One region of the Vibrio sp. TRT 17S01 genome, then DNA from elsewhere that is predicted to be linked to it. Evidence: predicted binding sites of a transcription regulator. Region 1 holds the regulator's gene; each other region holds the start of a gene.
The links. The regulator CRP, encoded in region 1, controls carbon source genes, mostly activating them, when cyclic AMP is high. The targets are predictions, from matches to a motif close to TGTGANNNNNNTCACA.

Region 1 (4,631 bases):
CCCTTGGATCTGTCCGCCTGTTCTACTCGCATTGAGCAAGGCTTTTCCAAAGTATATCGACGCTACTTACTCGGCTCATTAAAGCGCAATGCACTACGCAAACACCACTTGCTCAAAGGTGAATTGGGTATCTCCTATCAACATATCCATCGGGTCACCCGTCTTTATGACTTTGATGATTTGATCACCGCACCACTACACGGTTTTAAAGATGCCGATGACTACTATCAACGCTGCTCTGGTATCCATCGCCTGAAAGAAATCCGCTTACCAACCCAAATCATTCATGCCAAGGACGACCCATTTATGACCGATGCCGTCATACCCAAGTTTGTCCTGCCAGAAAACATCGATTATCAATTGTATGACCAAGGCGGCCATGTCGGGTTTGTCAGCGGCTCGGTGCTTAAACCGAGATTTTGGCTTGAAGAGATGCTCCCCGCTTACTATGAAAGCCTGAAAACGGCATAATGACGCCTTCACACGAAGATCATAAACGAGTGAGGTATTTATGATTGTTCCTTGGCAACAAATCTCTGAAGATGCGCTGGACAACCTGATTAAAGAATTTGTCCTTCGTGAAGGGACTGACTACGGCACAGAAGAGGTTTCTCTTCAAGACAAAATTGACCAAGTTAAGGCCCAGCTCAAAACGGGTGAAGCCGTCGTTGTTTTCTCTGAATTACACGAAACGGTGGATATTCAATTACGCCAAAAGTTTTAATGATACCGTACAGCAGACGATGACAGCGCTATAATCCATGCTATAGTGGCAAACGATTCATCGTCCCGAGTGTACGATGAAATCCAACAGGTAAGTTAGTTAACGACAAGGGTTGTCATGTCAGCAAAACATCCGATTATCGCTGTAACAGGCTCATCCGGTGCAGGAACCACCACAACTTCGGAAGCTTTTCGTAAGATGTTCAATATGATGGACATTAAAGCTGCATGGGTAGAAGGTGATAGCTTTCACCGTTTCACTCGTCCTGAAATGGACGTCGAAATTCGTAAAGCTCGTGAGCAAGGCCGTCACATCAGTTATTTTGGTCCTCAGGCCAACGACTTTCCCGCCCTCGCCGAATTCTTCCGTAAATATGGCCATGAAGGTGCTGGCCAAGTACGCCGTTACCTACATACGTTTGATGAAGCCGTCCCTTATAACCAGATGCCCGGAACATTCACACCTTGGCAAGATCTGCCTGAAGGCAGTGATGTTTTGTTTTACGAAGGTTTACATGGTGGAGTCGTAGATGGTGACGTCAACGTGGCACAACATGTTGACCTTTTGATTGGCATGGTCCCGATTGTAAACTTAGAGTGGATCCAAAAATTTGTCCGCGATACGCGCGATCGCGGACACTCACGTGAAGCCGTGATGGACTCCATTGTCCGCTCGATGGACGACTACCTGAATTACATTACCCCGCAATTTTCCCGAACACACATTAACTTTCAACGCGTCCCAACGGTCGATACATCCAACCCTTTGAACGCAAAAGGCATACCAAGCTTGGATGAAAGTTTCGTTGTGATTCGTTTGCGTGGCATTAAAAATGTTGACTACCCTTACCTACTTGCCATGATTGATGGATCGTTTATGTCTCGACACAACACCATCGTTGTACCTGGTGGCAAGATGAGCTTTGCAATGGAGCTCATAGTAAGGCCGATACTACAACAGTTAATCGAAACAGGAAAAATTGGATAAAAAGTGCTAGTCGATTGCGATTACTTTTCATACCGTGATCATGTGCACATTTTTGCGTAAATTATCCGAGCTTCGACACGATTAAAATCAAGAAATCGTTTTCGAAAAAGGATACTATTTGTAGCCGAAACACAAGATAGCTTGCAGCACTGGTGAAGTGCTCTTATCCTAGTAAGCCTGATTCAAGGCTTCGCTAAAACATGGAAAGCGACAAGCGTACCCTGCAGAGGAAGTGAGATATTATGGTTCTAGGTAAACCTCAAACCGACCCAACACTAGAGTGGTTTCTTTCACATTGTCATATTCACAAGTACCCTTCTAAGAGCACGCTGATCCACGCGGGCGAGAAAGCGGAAACCTTGTACTACATCGTCAAAGGTTCTGTAGCGGTACTAATCAAGGATGAAGAAGGTAAGGAAATGATCCTTTCTTACCTAAACCAAGGTGACTTTATCGGTGAGCTTGGTCTGTTCGAAGAAGACCAAGAGCGTACTGCTTGGGTTCGTGCAAAATCTCCTTGTGAAGTTGCAGAAATCTCATTCAAGAAATTCCGTCAGCTTATCCAAGTAAACCCAGACATTCTAATGCGCCTGTCTGCTCAAATGGCTCGTCGCCTACAAGTGACTAGCCAGAAAGTAGGTGACCTAGCGTTCCTAGACGTAACTGGCCGTATTGCACAAACGCTACTAAACCTAGCGAAGCAACCAGATGCGATGACGCACCCAGACGGCATGCAAATCAAGATCACTCGTCAAGAGATTGGCCAAATCGTTGGTTGTTCTCGTGAAACAGTGGGTCGTATCCTGAAAATGCTTGAAGAGCAGAACCTAATTTCTGCACACGGTAAAACTATCGTGGTCTACGGTACTCGTTAAGCAAACGCTTGAAACGTTCTCAAAAACCCGGCTTCTTGCCGGGTTTTTTTATTGCTTTCCCCTGTGGCAGGGCTCAAACATTCACTTAAAGGTAAAGTTTCATCTCGGTGGAAGCTGTGAATAGAGACTGAACTTTTTTACTCTTCATACAACTCTTCATATTAAGTATGCCATTCGGTGTTAATTTGTAGCACGGACAATATGAAAAGGAAGTTCTATGAAGCGATTAAACATCTCGTCTATTCTCATCGCAAGTGGCCTTGCGACCAGTGCCATGGCCAACACGCCCTACACCTATAATGCGCTACAAACTGATACCCCTCCCGTCATTGATGGCGTGTTGGACGATGCGAGTTGGCACAATGCAAAAGCCACTTCGTTGTTTGTTTTGCATAATAATGGGCAATACATCGCGCTTTCTGATACATGGGCCAAAGTCACCTATGATGCAGACAATTTGTATATCGCGTATTGGGCGCAAGACCGCCACCTTTCTGCCAGCTACCAAAACCACGATGATCCGACCTACCAGAACGATGATACGGTTGAAGTATTTTTGGACCCCGATGGTGATGGGAAAAACTATTATGAACTGGGCATCTCACTCAATACGGCTTATGACGTGGTGATCCACCAACCGTCACCTTGGTCTGACGATTTAGCATGGAACATTGAAGGATTGGAGCATGCTGTTACTGTGCAAGGCACAGTGAATGATGACAGTGATGTGGATGAAGGCTACCGCGTCGAAGTTAAAATCCCACTAAAATCTCTCAACTATCTTGGTAATGGTAATGAAGAGTATCAGCACAAGCTATGGCGCTTTAATTTATTTAGAGCCAATTACAAAAGCTATGCCCCTGACTGGGAAGCTTATGCTTGGCTCTCTTGGAGTCCTGTTGGTTCTTTTGGCTTTCACCAACCTGACACATTTGCATTCTTAAATTTCTCGGATGTGCCACAGTGGCAAGCCAAAGCATATCAAGCAGGAGAGCAAGTGGCTTATCAGGGAGACATTTATCAAGCTGAGCACTACAGTGCGACCGCGGCTCCGGGCGAATCGACACTGGACAACTGGCGCATACTCAGTGACATCCCAACCCCTTACAATGCCAATCTGTATTACTTAGCGGGCGATCAGGTCAGTATGGATGATGTCATTTATCAGGCAAACTGGAAAACCAAAGGCCAGCACCCTGCGCACAGCGTTGATTGGACACGCCTCCCCTAATAAAAAAGCCGCACAATGCGGCTTTTTTGCTTTAAACGGCAACTTACTGGTTGGTACTTTCAAAGATTTTGTCTGCTGACGCCGCAACAAATCCAGGATACAGCTCCCCAGAATCCATAGGATAGCGCTTAGCAAATTCATAAAATCCGCCCGGGATCATCTCTGGCCCTTCAGAAAACTCCACCAAAACACGATCAGCCATGGTAGAGGATTGTTCCAACAGAACGTCCGGAGATCCTTTGACTTCACCACCAAACTCATTGATTGAGAAGCCAGCTTTACGCAAATGATCATTCACCTGTTTAACTTCTTCCATCGCATTGAGTTGATTCACGCTAACCGTAAAGTGGTTTGCGCCATAACCATGTGCGGCTAGCCAAGAAGCATACTCGCTCTCTTTTGCCAGCAACTCAAAATCACTGAGGCTCAAATTCCATAGACGTCCGCTATAGAGGAACGCTGGATCATTGAGTTTCGTTGCATCTACTTGCGCTACCAGCTTGTGGATGATCTGCTGCATCTCTAATGAGCATTCTTCCACTTTCAGTTCACTAATAAACACTTTAGGCTGCTTTGGATCAGGGTGTTCAAAATGTTTCGCAGCTAATTTTTTTGCCTCAAACTGGTATTCCCCTTTAGGTTGATAGCCTAAATCTAAAAATGGTTTAGCTAAGGTATCAATCCCTAACGGGGAAACATTAAACGTGCGCAGCGCAATGTGGTCATTAATCAGAGGTTCACCCTCTTCCAATAGGTAATGAACTTTTTCAGCAGAGGGACACAAGCGATGAATATAGTCATTCCATAACAACTG
Region 2 (4,631 bases), on a different contig from region 1:
CACATCAGAAACCCGAGAATTATTGCGATCAACAGCGAGCAAGTATTGAGTTAAGTCATTGGTACCTACCGATACAAAGTCAATTTTCTTTGAGATCAGCGGCAATAAATAAAGCATAGAAGGGACTTCAATCATGACTCCTATCGGGGGCATGACAATACGTTCATCCAACGCTACCACTTCTTGATAAGCTTGATGGATCAACATGATGGCATCGTCGAGTTCTTGAGTTGCAGACACCATTGGCAACAAAATGCTCAAGTTATTATGTTCTGCGCTCGCCCTAAGCATGGCTCGAAGCTGCATCAAAAAAATATCAGGATGATCGAGAGTAAAACGAATACCTCGCCAGCCAAGGAAAGGATTGTCCTCTTCAATCGGTAGGTACGGCAGCGCTTTATCACCTCCAACATCTAACGTCCGCATAACAACACGTTTGTTAGGATAGGCACGCAGTACCGCCTGATACTGTTGTGTTTGCTCTTCTTCTGAAGGAAAACGATGTTGAAGTAAGAAAGAGATCTCGGTGCGGTACAACCCGACTCCATCAACACCTTCATTAATGGCAATGTTGGTATCAGCGCTCAAACCAGCATTAAGCAACACTTCAATTCGTTCACCATCTTTGGTGCACGCAGGCTTTTCAATGCGGCGGTTAACCAACCGAGCAAGCTCTCGCTCTTCGTTAGCCAGAGCCCGATACTCTTTCAGTAATTGTTTATTTGGTGAAACCAGAATTTTACCGGAATAACCATCCACAACCCCAGTCCGGCCGTTAATCCCTTTCAAGTTGAGGTTAACGCCCATGATCGCAGGAATACCTAACGCCCTCGATAAAATTGCCGCATGTGAATTGGCCGCCCCCTCCAGTGAAATAACAGCAAGCAACATCTCTTTAGGTACTGATGCCAGCAACGAGGCAGTTAACTCACGCACTACCATGATCACCGGGCGCTCAAAAACCTGTTGCTCTTTTTCGGTGTTGTGGAGGAAAAAAAGTAATCGCTGCCCAAGCTCTCGAATATCTTGCGCTCTTTCTCGTAGATAAACATCAGACATTCGGGCGAAACGGTTTGAATACGCCTCGACTACCTGACGTAGGGCCCAATCAGCGCGATCGCCTTTTTGGATCTGCGCTTTCAGATCTTTGCGCAGCATTGGATCGTTGAGTAGGTGGGTAAAGAGATCGAAAATCGCCAGCGCATCTTTATTGATCTCACTGTCGAGCTTTTTACGCATCCGGCGAAAATCATTCAATGCTTCTTCGATCGCAAGAAGCAACCATTCTTGTTCTTGTTCGACGTTTAAGGTTGATGCCGGCGAAACTTGCGAAAGATCGGGTTGCGTGTCATCCCACCAAAATTCCCCGATAGCGACCCCAGGAGAAGCAGGAATACCTTTAATGGCCTGTTGTTTCTTCTCTAATCGCCATAAGCCTTGTGTTTGGGCATGAGCAATGATCACCGCGAGCTGCGCTGCAAGCGTCACTAGGAATGACTCTTCCATCTCGTCAAATTGACGGGGCTCTTTTTGCTGAACAACTAAAACGCCTAAGACTTGTTTTCGGTAGATGATTGGCGTGGCGAGAAAGCTTTGGTAAACCTCTTCACCAAGCTCAGAGAAATATTTGTAATGAGGATGTTTGGACGCTTCAGCTAAGTTGAGTGGTTCTGCCGTCCTTTTTACTAAGCCGACCAAACCTTCATTAAAGCCAATGCAAATTTTATCACCTTTGAACCGAAGGCCTTGCGTTGCCATAAGCTCAAGACGATGCATTTCTTCGTTAGCAAAATAGACGGTGCAGCACTCCGTGTTCATCGCACTGCACGTTTGCTTAACTAAAATTTCCAGCGCCAAATGTACCTCTTCGACTTTGGAAACCTGTTCAACTATCTCCCTTAGTTGAGAAAGCATGTCTATCCTCTTCGGTGTTTACGTTTACCTTTTGTTCTGCGTTCTTTAAAGGGCATTGCCATTGAGGCAAACTCTTTCATCGCTCGACGATAAACATCGCGTTTAAAAGAAACCACTTGTCTTACTGGGTACCAGTAGCTGACCCAACGCCAGCCATCGAATTCAGGGGAACTCCCACGCTGCATGTTTATTCTAGACTCATCACAATCTAAGCGAAGGAGAAACCATTTCTGTTTTTGGCCGATACAAACAGGTTTGGAATCCCACCGGACCAAACGCTTAGGTAACTTATAGCGTAACCAATGCCGGCTGGTCGCGATGATCTTGACGTCTTTTTTCGTCAGTCCCACCTCTTCATATAACTCCCTAAACATGGCCTGTTCAGGGGTTTCCCCATCATCAATTCCCCCTTGAGGAAACTGCCATGAGTGTTGTCCGTATCGTTTTGCCCAGAAGACCTGACCATGGTTGTTACAAATTACAATTCCCACATTTAAGCGGTAACCATCGCCATCTATCACTGGCCAACCTCTATTAATATCTTCAATTACCGTGATTTTTCCACATATCCCCAATCGGAGCAAACTTACTAATGTGATTAAAGCAGTATTTATGGGTGATTCCTGAGTATTTTGGATAACTTTCACCCAATCACGATATTATCAACACACAGTTGAGACCTAGGCCACATTTATTCACCTTTTCTGTGTATAACTATGTGAAGAATCCGTTTTATAGTGATCATTTCATCACCAACACCATTACCACAACTGAAAAAAAAACATACCAATAAAACAAAATACCACTACAAAACAACAAGATAAAACCAAGAAACATCAAATAACAATGCTGTATTTATGGTTGTTTATAACCGTCATCTCAGATCGGTCAAAGATCCATCAAGTCTCAATTTATCCACACTCAAAGGAGATATTTTAGTTAACTGAACGATACACCACTAAAATTTAAACCTTTAAACTACTGTAAATAGATCCAGATAGTAATTTTTTATGGTTTAAAATCCAGAGACTGTGGATAACCATTGGAGAGATGATCTTTTAATCAAAATGATCACAAAACAAACTTCTCGAAAATTCCCGTTCTCAGTTACAATATGTTTTTACTTTTATCGCTTTAGAATCATGAAACCAGAACCTCAATCAGAACAAGAACTGCTAGCACGAGCACAAGAAATTGCAGGAATGAACTTTGCAGAGTTAGCAAGTGAAGCTGGCATGACAGTTCCACCGGATCTAAAGCGCGATAAAGGTTGGGTCGGTCAACTGCTGGAATGGCATCTTGGTGCAACTGCAGGCAGCAAACCACAACAAGATTTCGAACAGCTCGGAATTGAACTGAAAACCATACCGATTAGCTACACAGGTAAACCGCTAGAAACCACATTTGTGTGTGTCGCTCCATTAATTGGGGTTCATGGTTTAACCTGGGAACAGAGCCATGTACGCAATAAACTTTCACGCGTACTTTGGATTCCTGTCGAAGGAGAGCGCGAAATCCCACTCAGCCAGCGTCATGTCGGCTCTCCGCTTATTTGGTCCCCCAATGAAGACGAAGAACGGCAGTTAAAAAATGACTGGGAAGAACTAATGGAATTGATCGTTTTAGGCAAAGTAGAGCAGATCTGCGCTCGTCATGGCGAAGTACTACAATTAAGGCCAAAAGCGGCAAACAGTAGAGTCAAAACAGAGGCGTACGGTGCTAGCGGTAAGCCTATAAAAACCTTGCCCCGCGGCTTTTATTTGAGAACACAATTTACCGCTCACATTCTCGAAAAGTACTTTGTCTAATGGGTTATCAAAGGGATCTCTTCATCGCTGTAGCCATCGAGCTCTTGGTTACCAAATTCATCATAGGTATTGTGTAAACGTAAGTAAGCTTTTTCCACTCCCAGCTTGATCAATTCTTCTTTCACTAACTCCAATGAGTCAAAATGCAAAGGTTCATCATCAACTTTTACTGGCTCCAACTTGTGCTTGTACTCCACCGCAACCAAATACTGCTGCAGATCTGAACAACCAATGATAAAAACTTTCGGTGGTTGATAAGAGTCCTTATGATGACCATGAATCCATTTATTTAATTGAGTCTTTTGCATAACTTACCTCCATCACAAAAGTGTAGTTAAACAAGGATAATTTGCGAGAAGCCGAAATAACGGGTTCTTTTCTATGATACTGACATCACATATAGTGAGATCATTAAAACGTCAGAGAAGGAAACTCAATGCAATACACTAAATTGCCGCATTCCAGCCTTGAAGTCAGCAAGATCTGCCTAGGAACGATGACTTATGGTGAACAAAACGATCAACAAGACGCCTTTAATCAGCTCGATTACGCCGTCGATCACGGCGTGAACTTCATTGATACTGCCGAAATGTATCCAGTGCCTCCAAAAGCAAAAACTCAAGGAGCAACGGAAAGCTATCTTGGCCGCTGGCTTGAAAAATCGGGTAAGCGAGAAAAAGTAGTACTTGCAACAAAAGTCGCAGGGCCACGTAACCTTCCTTACATTCGCGACAATATGAGCTTAGATCGACGCAATATTCACCTAGCGCTCGATGACAGCTTAAAACGTCTAAAGACTGACTATATCGATCTCTATCAGTTACACTGGCCACAAAGGGAAACCAACTGTTTTGGTCAACTTAACTACTCTTATCCAAGTACACAGGAAGAAGTCACGCTGATCGAAAC
Region 3 (4,631 bases), on a different contig from region 1:
GCAATTGGTCAACTGAATGTCACTCTTGAAGGTGGTGCTGCCTCTTCTCAGGTTGATAACGTTCGCCGCATGTTACTTGCGATGGTAGATGATTTTCGCTGCGTTGTTATTAAGCTTGCAGAGCGAATCAGTAACCTGATTGAAGTGAAAAAAGCGCCGGATGAAATTCGCCGGGCGGCGGCAAAAGAGTGTGCCAATATTTATGCGCCACTGGCAAACCGCCTTGGTATTGGTCAGCTTAAATGGGAAATTGAAGATTACGCCTTTCGTTATCAACAACCCGAAACTTACAAACAGATCGCAAAGCAGCTATCTGAGCGCCGTATTGTCCGTGAACAGTACATCAAAGACTTTGTAGATGATCTAACGCAAGAGATGTCGGTGTGTGGCATTAATGCAGAAGTCAGCGGCCGTCCAAAGCATATCTACAGTATCTGGCGTAAAATGCAGAAGAAGAGTTTGGCTTTTGATGAATTATTTGACGTACGAGCTGTGCGTATCATCGCCGACAAACTTCAAGACTGTTACGCCGCACTCGGTGTAGTTCATACCAAATACAAACACCTGCCAAGCGAGTTCGATGATTACGTCGCTAATCCAAAACCAAACGGCTACCAATCTATCCATACAGTGATTCTTGGGCCTGAAGGCAAAACCATCGAGATCCAGATTCGCACCAAAGATATGCATGAAGACTCGGAGCTGGGCGTTGCTGCACACTGGAAATATAAAGAAGGTGCAAGCAGTCGCAGCGGTTACGATGAGAAGATCACGTGGCTACGTAAACTACTCGATTGGCAAGAAGAGATGTCCGACTCTGGAGAGATGTTGGATGAGCTGCGTAGTCAAGTATTCGATGATCGCGTGTATGCCTTTACCCCTCGTGGCGACGTCGTTGATTTGCCAATGGGGGCGACCCCTCTTGATTTCGCTTATCATATCCACTCAGAAGTCGGTCATCGTTGTATTGGGGCCAAGGTTGCAGGACGTATCGTCCCGTTTACGCACAAGCTGCAAATGGGTGATCAGGTTGAAATCATCACTCAGAAAGAGCCGAATCCATCTCGTGACTGGCTGAATCCATCACTGGGTTTTGTTCATTCAGGACGTGCACGAGCAAAAATCAATGCATGGTTCCGTAAGCAAAGCCGTGAGAAGAACCTTGAAGCAGGCCGTGAGATCCTAGAGCAAGAGCTGGTGAAAATCGGGGCGACGTTAAAAGATGCGGAACAGTACGCACTGAAACGCTTTAACGTTAATAGCGCCGATGAATTGTATGTTGGTATTGGTAGTGGTGACTTGCGCATCAACCAGATCATCAACCACATCAATGCCTTGGTAAATAAACCGACGGCGGAAGAAGAAGATCAGCAAGCGCTAGAAAAACTGCAAGAAGCAGAAAACAGAGCGCCAGCGCAAAGTCGTCCGAAGAAAGATGCGGTTGTGGTAGAAGGGGTCGATAACCTCATGACGCACCTAGCGCGATGCTGCCAACCGATCCCGGGTGATGAAATCAGTGGTTACATCACTCAAGGACGAGGAATTTCTGTTCACCGTAGCGATTGCGAACAGCTTGAAGAGCTACGCCTTCATGCACCAGAGCGGATCATTGATACGGTTTGGGGCAGTGGTTTCGTCGGCTCGTATATTTTGACTGTACGTATCGAGGCGATGGAACGAGGGGGTTTAGTGAAAGACATTACGACGCTATTTGCCAATGAAAAAATCAAAGTCACCAGTATGAAGAGTCGCGTTGACTACCGTAGTCAAATGTCGATCATGGATTTTGATTTAGAAGTAACCAACCTTGAAGTGTTCTCTCGTGTGTCAAAGCGTGTTGAGCAGATCAAGGATGTGATGTCAGTAAAACGCCTCGGCTAATTTTTACGTCGTATTTGGCTCTCTAACTGCGGTAACTGCACTATACTCGCTCCATCACATAGGCAAGCTATGCTCAGGAGCCTCGTAAGTTTGTTGTCTTGTTAGAAAAACCAACTACTTAGTAAAAACGGTCAGAGAATAAATTAAAGGTGAGTGGTTATGCTGCTCACCTTTTTTCTTTAAATAGAAGGTTTAAAGGAACATAAGATTATGAGTCATCCAATTGAACAGTTAGAACAAATCATGGCGAAGCTGCGAGATCCAGAAAGCGGCTGTCCTTGGGACCAAAAGCAGACGTTTGACACCATTGTTCCGCATACTATTGAGGAAACCTATGAAGTGGTGGATGCCATCCAAAACAGGGACTGGCTAAACTTAAAAGAAGAGCTTGGTGATTTGCTATTTCAGGTGATCTTCTATAGTCAGCTGGCGAAAGAACAAGGGCTGTTTGAGTTTTCTGAAGTTGTTGAAACAGTTAATGAAAAGCTGACTCGACGCCATCCCCATGTTTTTTCAGATACCAAGTTTGAGAATGAAGAGCAAATAACGGCGAATTGGGAAAAAGAAAAGGAAAAAGAGAAAGCTCAAGCAGGAAAAGAACAACAAAGTATTCTAGACTCAATACCAAATTCTCTTCCGGCACTTTCACGTGCTACAAAAATTCAGAAACAATGCGCCAAATTTGGTTTTGATTGGGATTCTATCGGCCCCGTTGTTGCGAAGGTTCAGGAAGAGATAGAAGAAGTAATGGATGAAGCTCTACAAGTTGAACTTGATGAAGAACGAGTGGAATCGGAAGTCGGGGATTTATTGTTTGCGACGGTTAATTTGTCTCGTCACTTAGGGAGAGATCCGGAAGTTGCGTTGAGTAAGGCAAACCTAAAATTCTCACGTCGGTTTAAGCAAGTTGAGTCTATCGTTGCTGAGCAACAAAAGCAGCTGACAGATTATAACTTATCAGAACTGGACGCGATGTGGGATGAAGTAAAGAGGCAAGAAAAGCGGTAAGTGGTAAAGGATAACTGGTGTGAATGAGTTTGAGACAGTATTGACTCAAACCGTTTTTTCGAATGGAACAATGCTTTAACGCAGTTTGATTTGAAGCAAAAAATAAAAAATTGCAGTGTGATAGATTTCACGTTGTGGCGGTTAGGTGCTTCTGGTATATTCACATCCCGTCCAGAAGAAATCTATTTCCCTCATTCAACCAATTTCAGGTTAAACATGACGACAAATTACATTTTTGTTACTGGCGGGGTTGTATCCTCTCTAGGTAAAGGTATTGCAGCAGCATCTCTTGCAGCTATTCTAGAAGCTCGTGGTCTTAAAGTGACCATGATGAAGCTTGACCCTTACATCAACGTTGATCCAGGCACAATGAGCCCAACTCAACACGGTGAAGTGTTCGTTACGGAAGATGGCGCAGAGACTGACCTTGACCTTGGTCACTACGAGCGTTTCATTCGCACCAAGATGACTAAGCGTAACAACTTCACTGCTGGTCGTGTTTATGCAGACGTTCTACGTAAAGAGCGTCGTGGCGATTACCTAGGTGCAACCATTCAGGTTATCCCTCACATCACCAACGCTATCAAAGATCGCGTAATTGCAGGCTCTGAAGGCCATGATGTCGCTATCGTTGAAGTCGGTGGTACGGTAGGTGATATCGAATCACTACCATTTATGGAAGCGATTCGTCAGCTTGCTGTAGAACTAGGCCGTGAACGTGCAATGTTCATGCACCTAACGCTAGTTCCTTACCTAGCTGCTGCAGGTGAAGTGAAAACTAAGCCAACTCAGCACTCTGTTAAAGAGCTACTATCTATCGGTATCCAACCAGATATTCTTGTTTGCCGCTCTGATCGTATGATCCCAGCGAACGAGCGTAAGAAAATTGCGCTATTCTGTAACGTTCCTGAGAAAGCGGTAATCTCAATGAAGGACGTAGATTCAATCTACAAGATCCCTCAACTTGTTAAGTCTCAAGGTCTAGATGACCTAGTTTGTGCTCGCTTTGGTATCAATGCACCAGAAGCTGATCTGTCTGAATGGGAACAGGTTATCTACGAAGAAGCGAACCCAACTGGCGAAGTAACTATCGGTATGGTCGGTAAATACATCGAACTACCAGATGCTTACAAGTCAGTAAACGAAGCACTTAAACACGCAGGCTTGAAAAACCGTCTAAACGTCACAATTAAATATGTAGACTCTCAAGATGTTGAGACGAAAGGCGTAGAAGTACTTGAAGGTCTGGACGCAATCCTAGTACCTGGCGGCTTCGGTGACCGTGGTATCGAAGGTAAGATTCGCGCAGCACAATACGCTCGTGAAAACAAAGTACCTTACCTAGGTATCTGTCTAGGCATGCAAGTAGCACTGATCGAATACGCGCGTAACGTAGCGGGTATGGAAGGTGCACATTCAACAGAATTTAACAAAGAGACGAAGTACCCTGTGGTAGGTTTGATCACTGAATGGGTAGACGGCGAAGGTAAAGTTGAAGAACGTACTGAAGCGTCTGACCTAGGTGGTACGATGCGTCTTGGTTCACAGCTATGTCACCTAGAGAAAGGTACTAAAGCTCGTGAACTATACGGTAGCGCGACAGTTCATGAACGCCACCGTCACCGTTACGAAGTAAATAATGTGCTTCGTCCGAAAATTGAAAAAGCAGGTCTGAAAGTATCAGGGTTATCTGCAGATAAGAAACTAGTGGAAATGATTGAGAACCCAGCTCACCCATGGTT
Region 4 (4,631 bases), on a different contig from region 1:
CCTGAGTTTATTGCCAAGATACACGCTGAACTTGCCACACCTAATACCATTAGCCTTGGTTACAACAGTATTCGCTTTGATGATGAAGTGACACGTTATACCTGCTACCGCAATTTTCTTGATCCGTATGCATGGAGCTGGCAAAACGGAAACTCGCGTTGGGACTTATTAGACGTAATGCGCGCGTGTCATGCACTTCGTCCGGAAGGCATCGAATGGCCTGAAAATGATGAAGGTTATACCAGTTTTAAGTTGGAACACTTATCTGTTGCCAATGGTATCGAACACGAGAATGCGCACGATGCAATGGCTGATGTCATCGCGACCATAGAAATGGCGAAGAAGCTGAAAGCCGCCCAGCCAAAGCTATTCGATTACTTCCTCAACATGCGCCATAAACGCAAGCTGAATGAGTTAGTGGATATCGTAAACATGACACCACTGATGCATGTCTCCGGGATGCTTGGGCGTGAATGCAATTACACCAGTTGGGTGGTTCCCGTTGCTTGGCACCCAACTAACCAAAATGCCGTCATTGTGGTCGATTTGGCAAAAGATCCAACCCCATTACTTGAGCTTGACTCTGAGCAGCTGCAACAACGCCTATACACGAAACATGCTGATTTAGCCGCAGATGAGCTACCCGTTCCCATTAAGCTCGTGCACCTGAATAAATGCCCAATCCTTGCACCTGCAAAAACACTTACTGCTGAAAATGCAGAAATCATTGGGATTGATCGTGAGAAGTGTCTGCAGAACCTCGCCTTACTTCGCCAGCACCCAGAGATCAGAGAAAAGCTGATCGGTTTGTATAACATCGAACGCGAATATAAAAAGAGTAACGACGTAGACACAATGCTCTACGATGGCTTTTTCTCTCCAGCCGATAAAGCCGCCATGGATATTATTCGCGAAACGGAAGTAAACAACCTAGCGGCATTAGACATCTCGTTTAATGATAAGCGTATTGAACCTCTATTATTCCGCTACCGCGCTCGACATTATCCATGGACGCTCAGTGAATCAGAACAACAACGCTGGGCATCTCATAGCCGAGATTATTTCGAAAGTCGTATTGAAGATTACATGTTGAATCTGGAAAACTTAGTTCACGAATATGAAAGTGCTCAAAAGAAGATCGCTATTTTAAAATCCGTTTATCAATACGTTGAGAAGCTTATTTCGTAATGTTCTGATACTTACTCTCAATCGTTTATACCTTGTTCAACAGAAGATATGGCTAAAACAATTTTACAGTATGCAGTGTCAATGGGTCTTATCCTACTCTGCTTACTGGCTGGAATTAACATTCAGCACTTACTCGATATTTCGATTCCCGGCAGTATTATTGGCATGCTGATCCTATTTGGGCTCATGGCTAGTGGTTTGGTTTCTGTTGACTGGGTCCGCCCTTCTGCCACCCTGTTCATCCGTTACATGATTTTGCTGTTTGTTCCTATCAGTGTTGGATTAATGGAACACTTTGACATGCTTATCGCCAATGCCTTGCCGATTTTAGCCAGTGCTGTCGGTGGCACCTTAATTGTTCTTGTTGTTTTAGGGTTGATGCTCGATAGATTACTGAAGAAGGGGAACAAATAATGTGGTTACCAGTCACGATCATTGTGTTCTTTTTTGCACGTTGGGTAAGTAGGAAATGTAACTCTCCGTTAATGAATCCATTGCTCATCAGTATTGCAATACTTATCCCCGTCTTGATGTACCTAAAAGTACCGTTTGAAAGCTACTACGCGGATAATGAGTGGATTAGCTTTCTACTCCAACCTGCTGTTGTTGCATTGGCTTACCCGCTGTACGAACAACTCCCGCAGATTAAGTCTAACTGGCGAATCATCATGTTAGCGTGTGGCGTTGGCAGCATCATGTCAATGTTAACTGCAAGTATGATTGCCGTTTATATGCAGGCAGATATGTCACTGATCGCCAGCTTACTCGGAAAATCTGTCACGACTCCAATCGCGATGGAAGTCTCCAGCCACCTTGGCGGAGAGCCTGCCATAGCAGCCATTTTAGTGTTAATTGTCGGCCTGTTCGGAGCTATTCTTGCCTACCCAATATACAACATGCTAGGGATTACCCACCCTATCGCGAAAGGTTTAACCATGGGCACGGTTTCACACGCTCTTGGCACTGCAACATGTGCCGAAAAAGATGGCCAAGATGCTGCTTTTAGCTCACTCGCGTTAGTTGTGTGTGGCGTCATCACTTCAATTCTGGCACCGACGTTCTTCACACTAGCACTGTGGATGGCAAGCTAAGTCATTCACCACCAAAATGGCTTAGCTCGTTTTTAGGTTCGATGCATATCACGATTGAATGGCATGTAATCGATAACATGTGTGACATCACTCTAACTATGAAATCATATATATCGTTACAGCAATTAATGTGACAAAAATCTCAGCAATGTTCTCTTGATGTCATAGAATGAGATCCAATGTAATCACAAGGACTCACTATGAATAGCCGCATCGAACAAGCATTAGCGGAAACACCAAAAGCGATTGCCGACTACCTTGGCCCGATTGTTTTAGCCGACGACTTTGACGCGACTTTGTCTACCGAACAGTTTTCTAAGTTACGTGAGCTTACTGGTTTAGACGACGCTGAAATGCGTGTTGCTCTTCTCCCCTTTGCTGCCGCCTACTCCTATGCGCCAATTTCTAATTTCTATGTTGGTGCAATCGTGCGTGGCCTCTCTGGTCGCCTTTATTTTGGTGCAAATGTTGAAATATCTGGCGCACAATTAGGCCAGACCGTTCATGCTGAACAATCTGCCATCAGCCATGCATGGATGAAAGGTGAAACTGGTATTTCAGACATCACCATCAACTTCAGCCCATGTGGTCATTGCCGTCAGTTTATGAACGAATTGACCACGGCAAAAGAGCTAGTCGTTCAATTACCACAGCGTGATGAAATGACATTACAAGAATATTTACCTGAATCATTTGGTCCAGCCGACCTTGGTATTGAGTCGGGACTTATGTCTTCCGTTAATCATGGCAAAGAATCGGAAGAACAAGATGAGTTAGTGTCACTTGCCCTCGCTTCATTAAATAAGAGCCATGCTCCGTATACACATAACTTGAGTGGCGTCGCACTGAAATCACGTTACGGGAAGGTGTATTCCGGTGCTTACGCTGAGAATGCCGCCTTTAACCCAAGCTTACCTCCACTACAAGTCGCGATGATCCAATTGTTACTGGATGGCAAGCAGCTAACTGATATTGAATCAGCAGCGTTAGCAGAAATGGCAGACGGTAGCATCAGCCACCTAGCAGACACGCAAGCTACGCTGGAAGCGATTAATCCAGACATTCCCGTAAGCTATCTCGCTATATAAGTAAGAAGAAAGGCGCTGAATACTGCGCCTTTCTTTTATTTGAAGTGTTTCTATCACGGATTAATCGTCGTAAAACGGCGTCGCATCCACTTCAAGATAGCTTGGAGAAATCGCACTCTCAATCTTCAGTTTCGAGTGTTTTAAGTCCACATACGCCACTTCGCAAAAACGCTGGTATTTTCGAGTGTAAAAACACTTTACTTCAGGCTTGAGCGGCTCAGACTCATTCGATGTCCATACAATACCCACTCGTCCATCGCTTAACTCAACGATAGAGCCAACCGGGTACATGCCTATGCAGTTTATGAATTTATACACAAGCTCTCGATCCAGATGGAAAGGCGTTAGGCTTAACAGGATTTTAAATGCTGCAGCAGAGCTCATTCCCAGTTTATAGCAACGATCAGCAGTCAGCGCGTCATAGATATCAACAATACAGCTCATTCTGCCGTGTTGAGGGATTTGTTCCTCTTTTAAACCATTCGGATAGCCAGTCCCATCGAGTTTCTCGTGATGCATTAAACACACATCCCGACTCACATCGCTTAAGCCTTGAATAGGAGAAATGAGATCTTTAGCAAACACTTGGTGAAGTTTCATGTGCTCAAATTCATCTGGCGTGAGTTTTGCGGGCTTGTGTAGCACCTCGTCTTTCACTTTCACCTTGCCGACATCATGAATGATGCCCCCAATTGCCATTTGCTTCAGGGTTTCTTTGGGCATACCAAGGTGCTTACCGAAGGTCACCAATAAGCATGAAACATTCACTGAATGTTCGAGTAGGTAACTGTCTTTTTGTCTTAATGCAGAAACGCATTGCAGCGCATCTGAATCAACCAGCGCCGCTTCAATTAAATCGTCTGCCCAATCTTCTATTTCTGCAACTTCGACAATCTTGCCTTCAAAGGTATGATTCAGAAGTTTCTGAGCAAGATCCTTTGCTTCTTTAATTATTTTCTTGGCTTTTTTTTGCTGGCCAAAGCGGCTTCGTTTTACCCTTTTTGTCGGCGTATCTTCTGGTAAAGCGACTTCCGCTTCTGGTTCAACATCATTGATTGGCTTAAATGTTAAGCCTTTCGCAGACAATTGCTGATCAACCCACGCATATTTGATTCCGTTTTTCTTCAGTTGCTGGATTGCTTTGTCTGACGACACCCTACCAGCGTTGGCCAAGTTGACACGTTTACTATCTTCTAATGCAGTCACAAACATACCGACATTCAGGTCGGCAATTGCGATTTTTATTGATTGTTCTGGATCGTAT

Region 2: rppH (RNA pyrophosphohydrolase) is a predicted target of CRP. The motif match lies at 2,589-2,604, and genes of this name have one in related genera.
Region 3: ACQEXS_RS16525 (CTP synthase) is a predicted target of CRP. The motif match lies at 3,006-3,021, and genes of this name have one in related genera.
Region 4: cdd (cytidine deaminase) is a predicted target of CRP. The motif match lies at 2,409-2,424, and genes of this name have one in related genera.

The regions. Positions count from the first base shown of each region.
Region 1 covers NZ_JBNJOG010000007.1:226,711-231,341, reverse strand. The annotation lists gene ACQEXS_RS13335 (hydrolase) at 1-471, shown strand, start outside; gene ACQEXS_RS13330 (YheU family protein) at 512-724, shown strand; gene ACQEXS_RS13325 (phosphoribulokinase) at 842-1,711, shown strand; gene crp (cAMP-activated global transcriptional regulator CRP) at 1,954-2,586, shown strand; gene ACQEXS_RS13315 (sugar-binding protein) at 2,804-3,817, shown strand; gene ACQEXS_RS13310 (DUF1338 domain-containing protein) at 3,861-4,631, opposite strand, start outside.
Region 2 covers NZ_JBNJOG010000011.1:42,457-47,087, forward strand. The annotation lists gene ptsP (phosphoenolpyruvate--protein phosphotransferase) at 1-1,914, opposite strand, end outside; gene rppH (RNA pyrophosphohydrolase) at 1,917-2,435, opposite strand; gene mutH (DNA mismatch repair endonuclease MutH) at 3,057-3,722, shown strand; gene ACQEXS_RS16290 (DUF6482 family protein) at 3,719-4,030, opposite strand; gene ACQEXS_RS16295 (NADP(H)-dependent aldo-keto reductase) at 4,159-4,631, shown strand, end outside.
Region 3 covers NZ_JBNJOG010000011.1:100,715-105,345, reverse strand. The annotation lists gene relA (GTP diphosphokinase) at 1-1,881, shown strand, start outside; gene mazG (nucleoside triphosphate pyrophosphohydrolase) at 2,092-2,889, shown strand; gene ACQEXS_RS16525 (CTP synthase) at 3,106-4,631, shown strand, end outside.
Region 4 covers NZ_JBNJOG010000001.1:576,217-580,847, reverse strand. The annotation lists gene sbcB (exodeoxyribonuclease I) at 1-1,188, shown strand, start outside; gene ACQEXS_RS02530 (CidA/LrgA family protein) at 1,237-1,602, shown strand; gene ACQEXS_RS02525 (CidB/LrgB family autolysis modulator) at 1,602-2,279, shown strand; gene cdd (cytidine deaminase) at 2,480-3,367, shown strand; gene ACQEXS_RS02515 (HD-GYP domain-containing protein) at 3,428-4,631, opposite strand, start outside.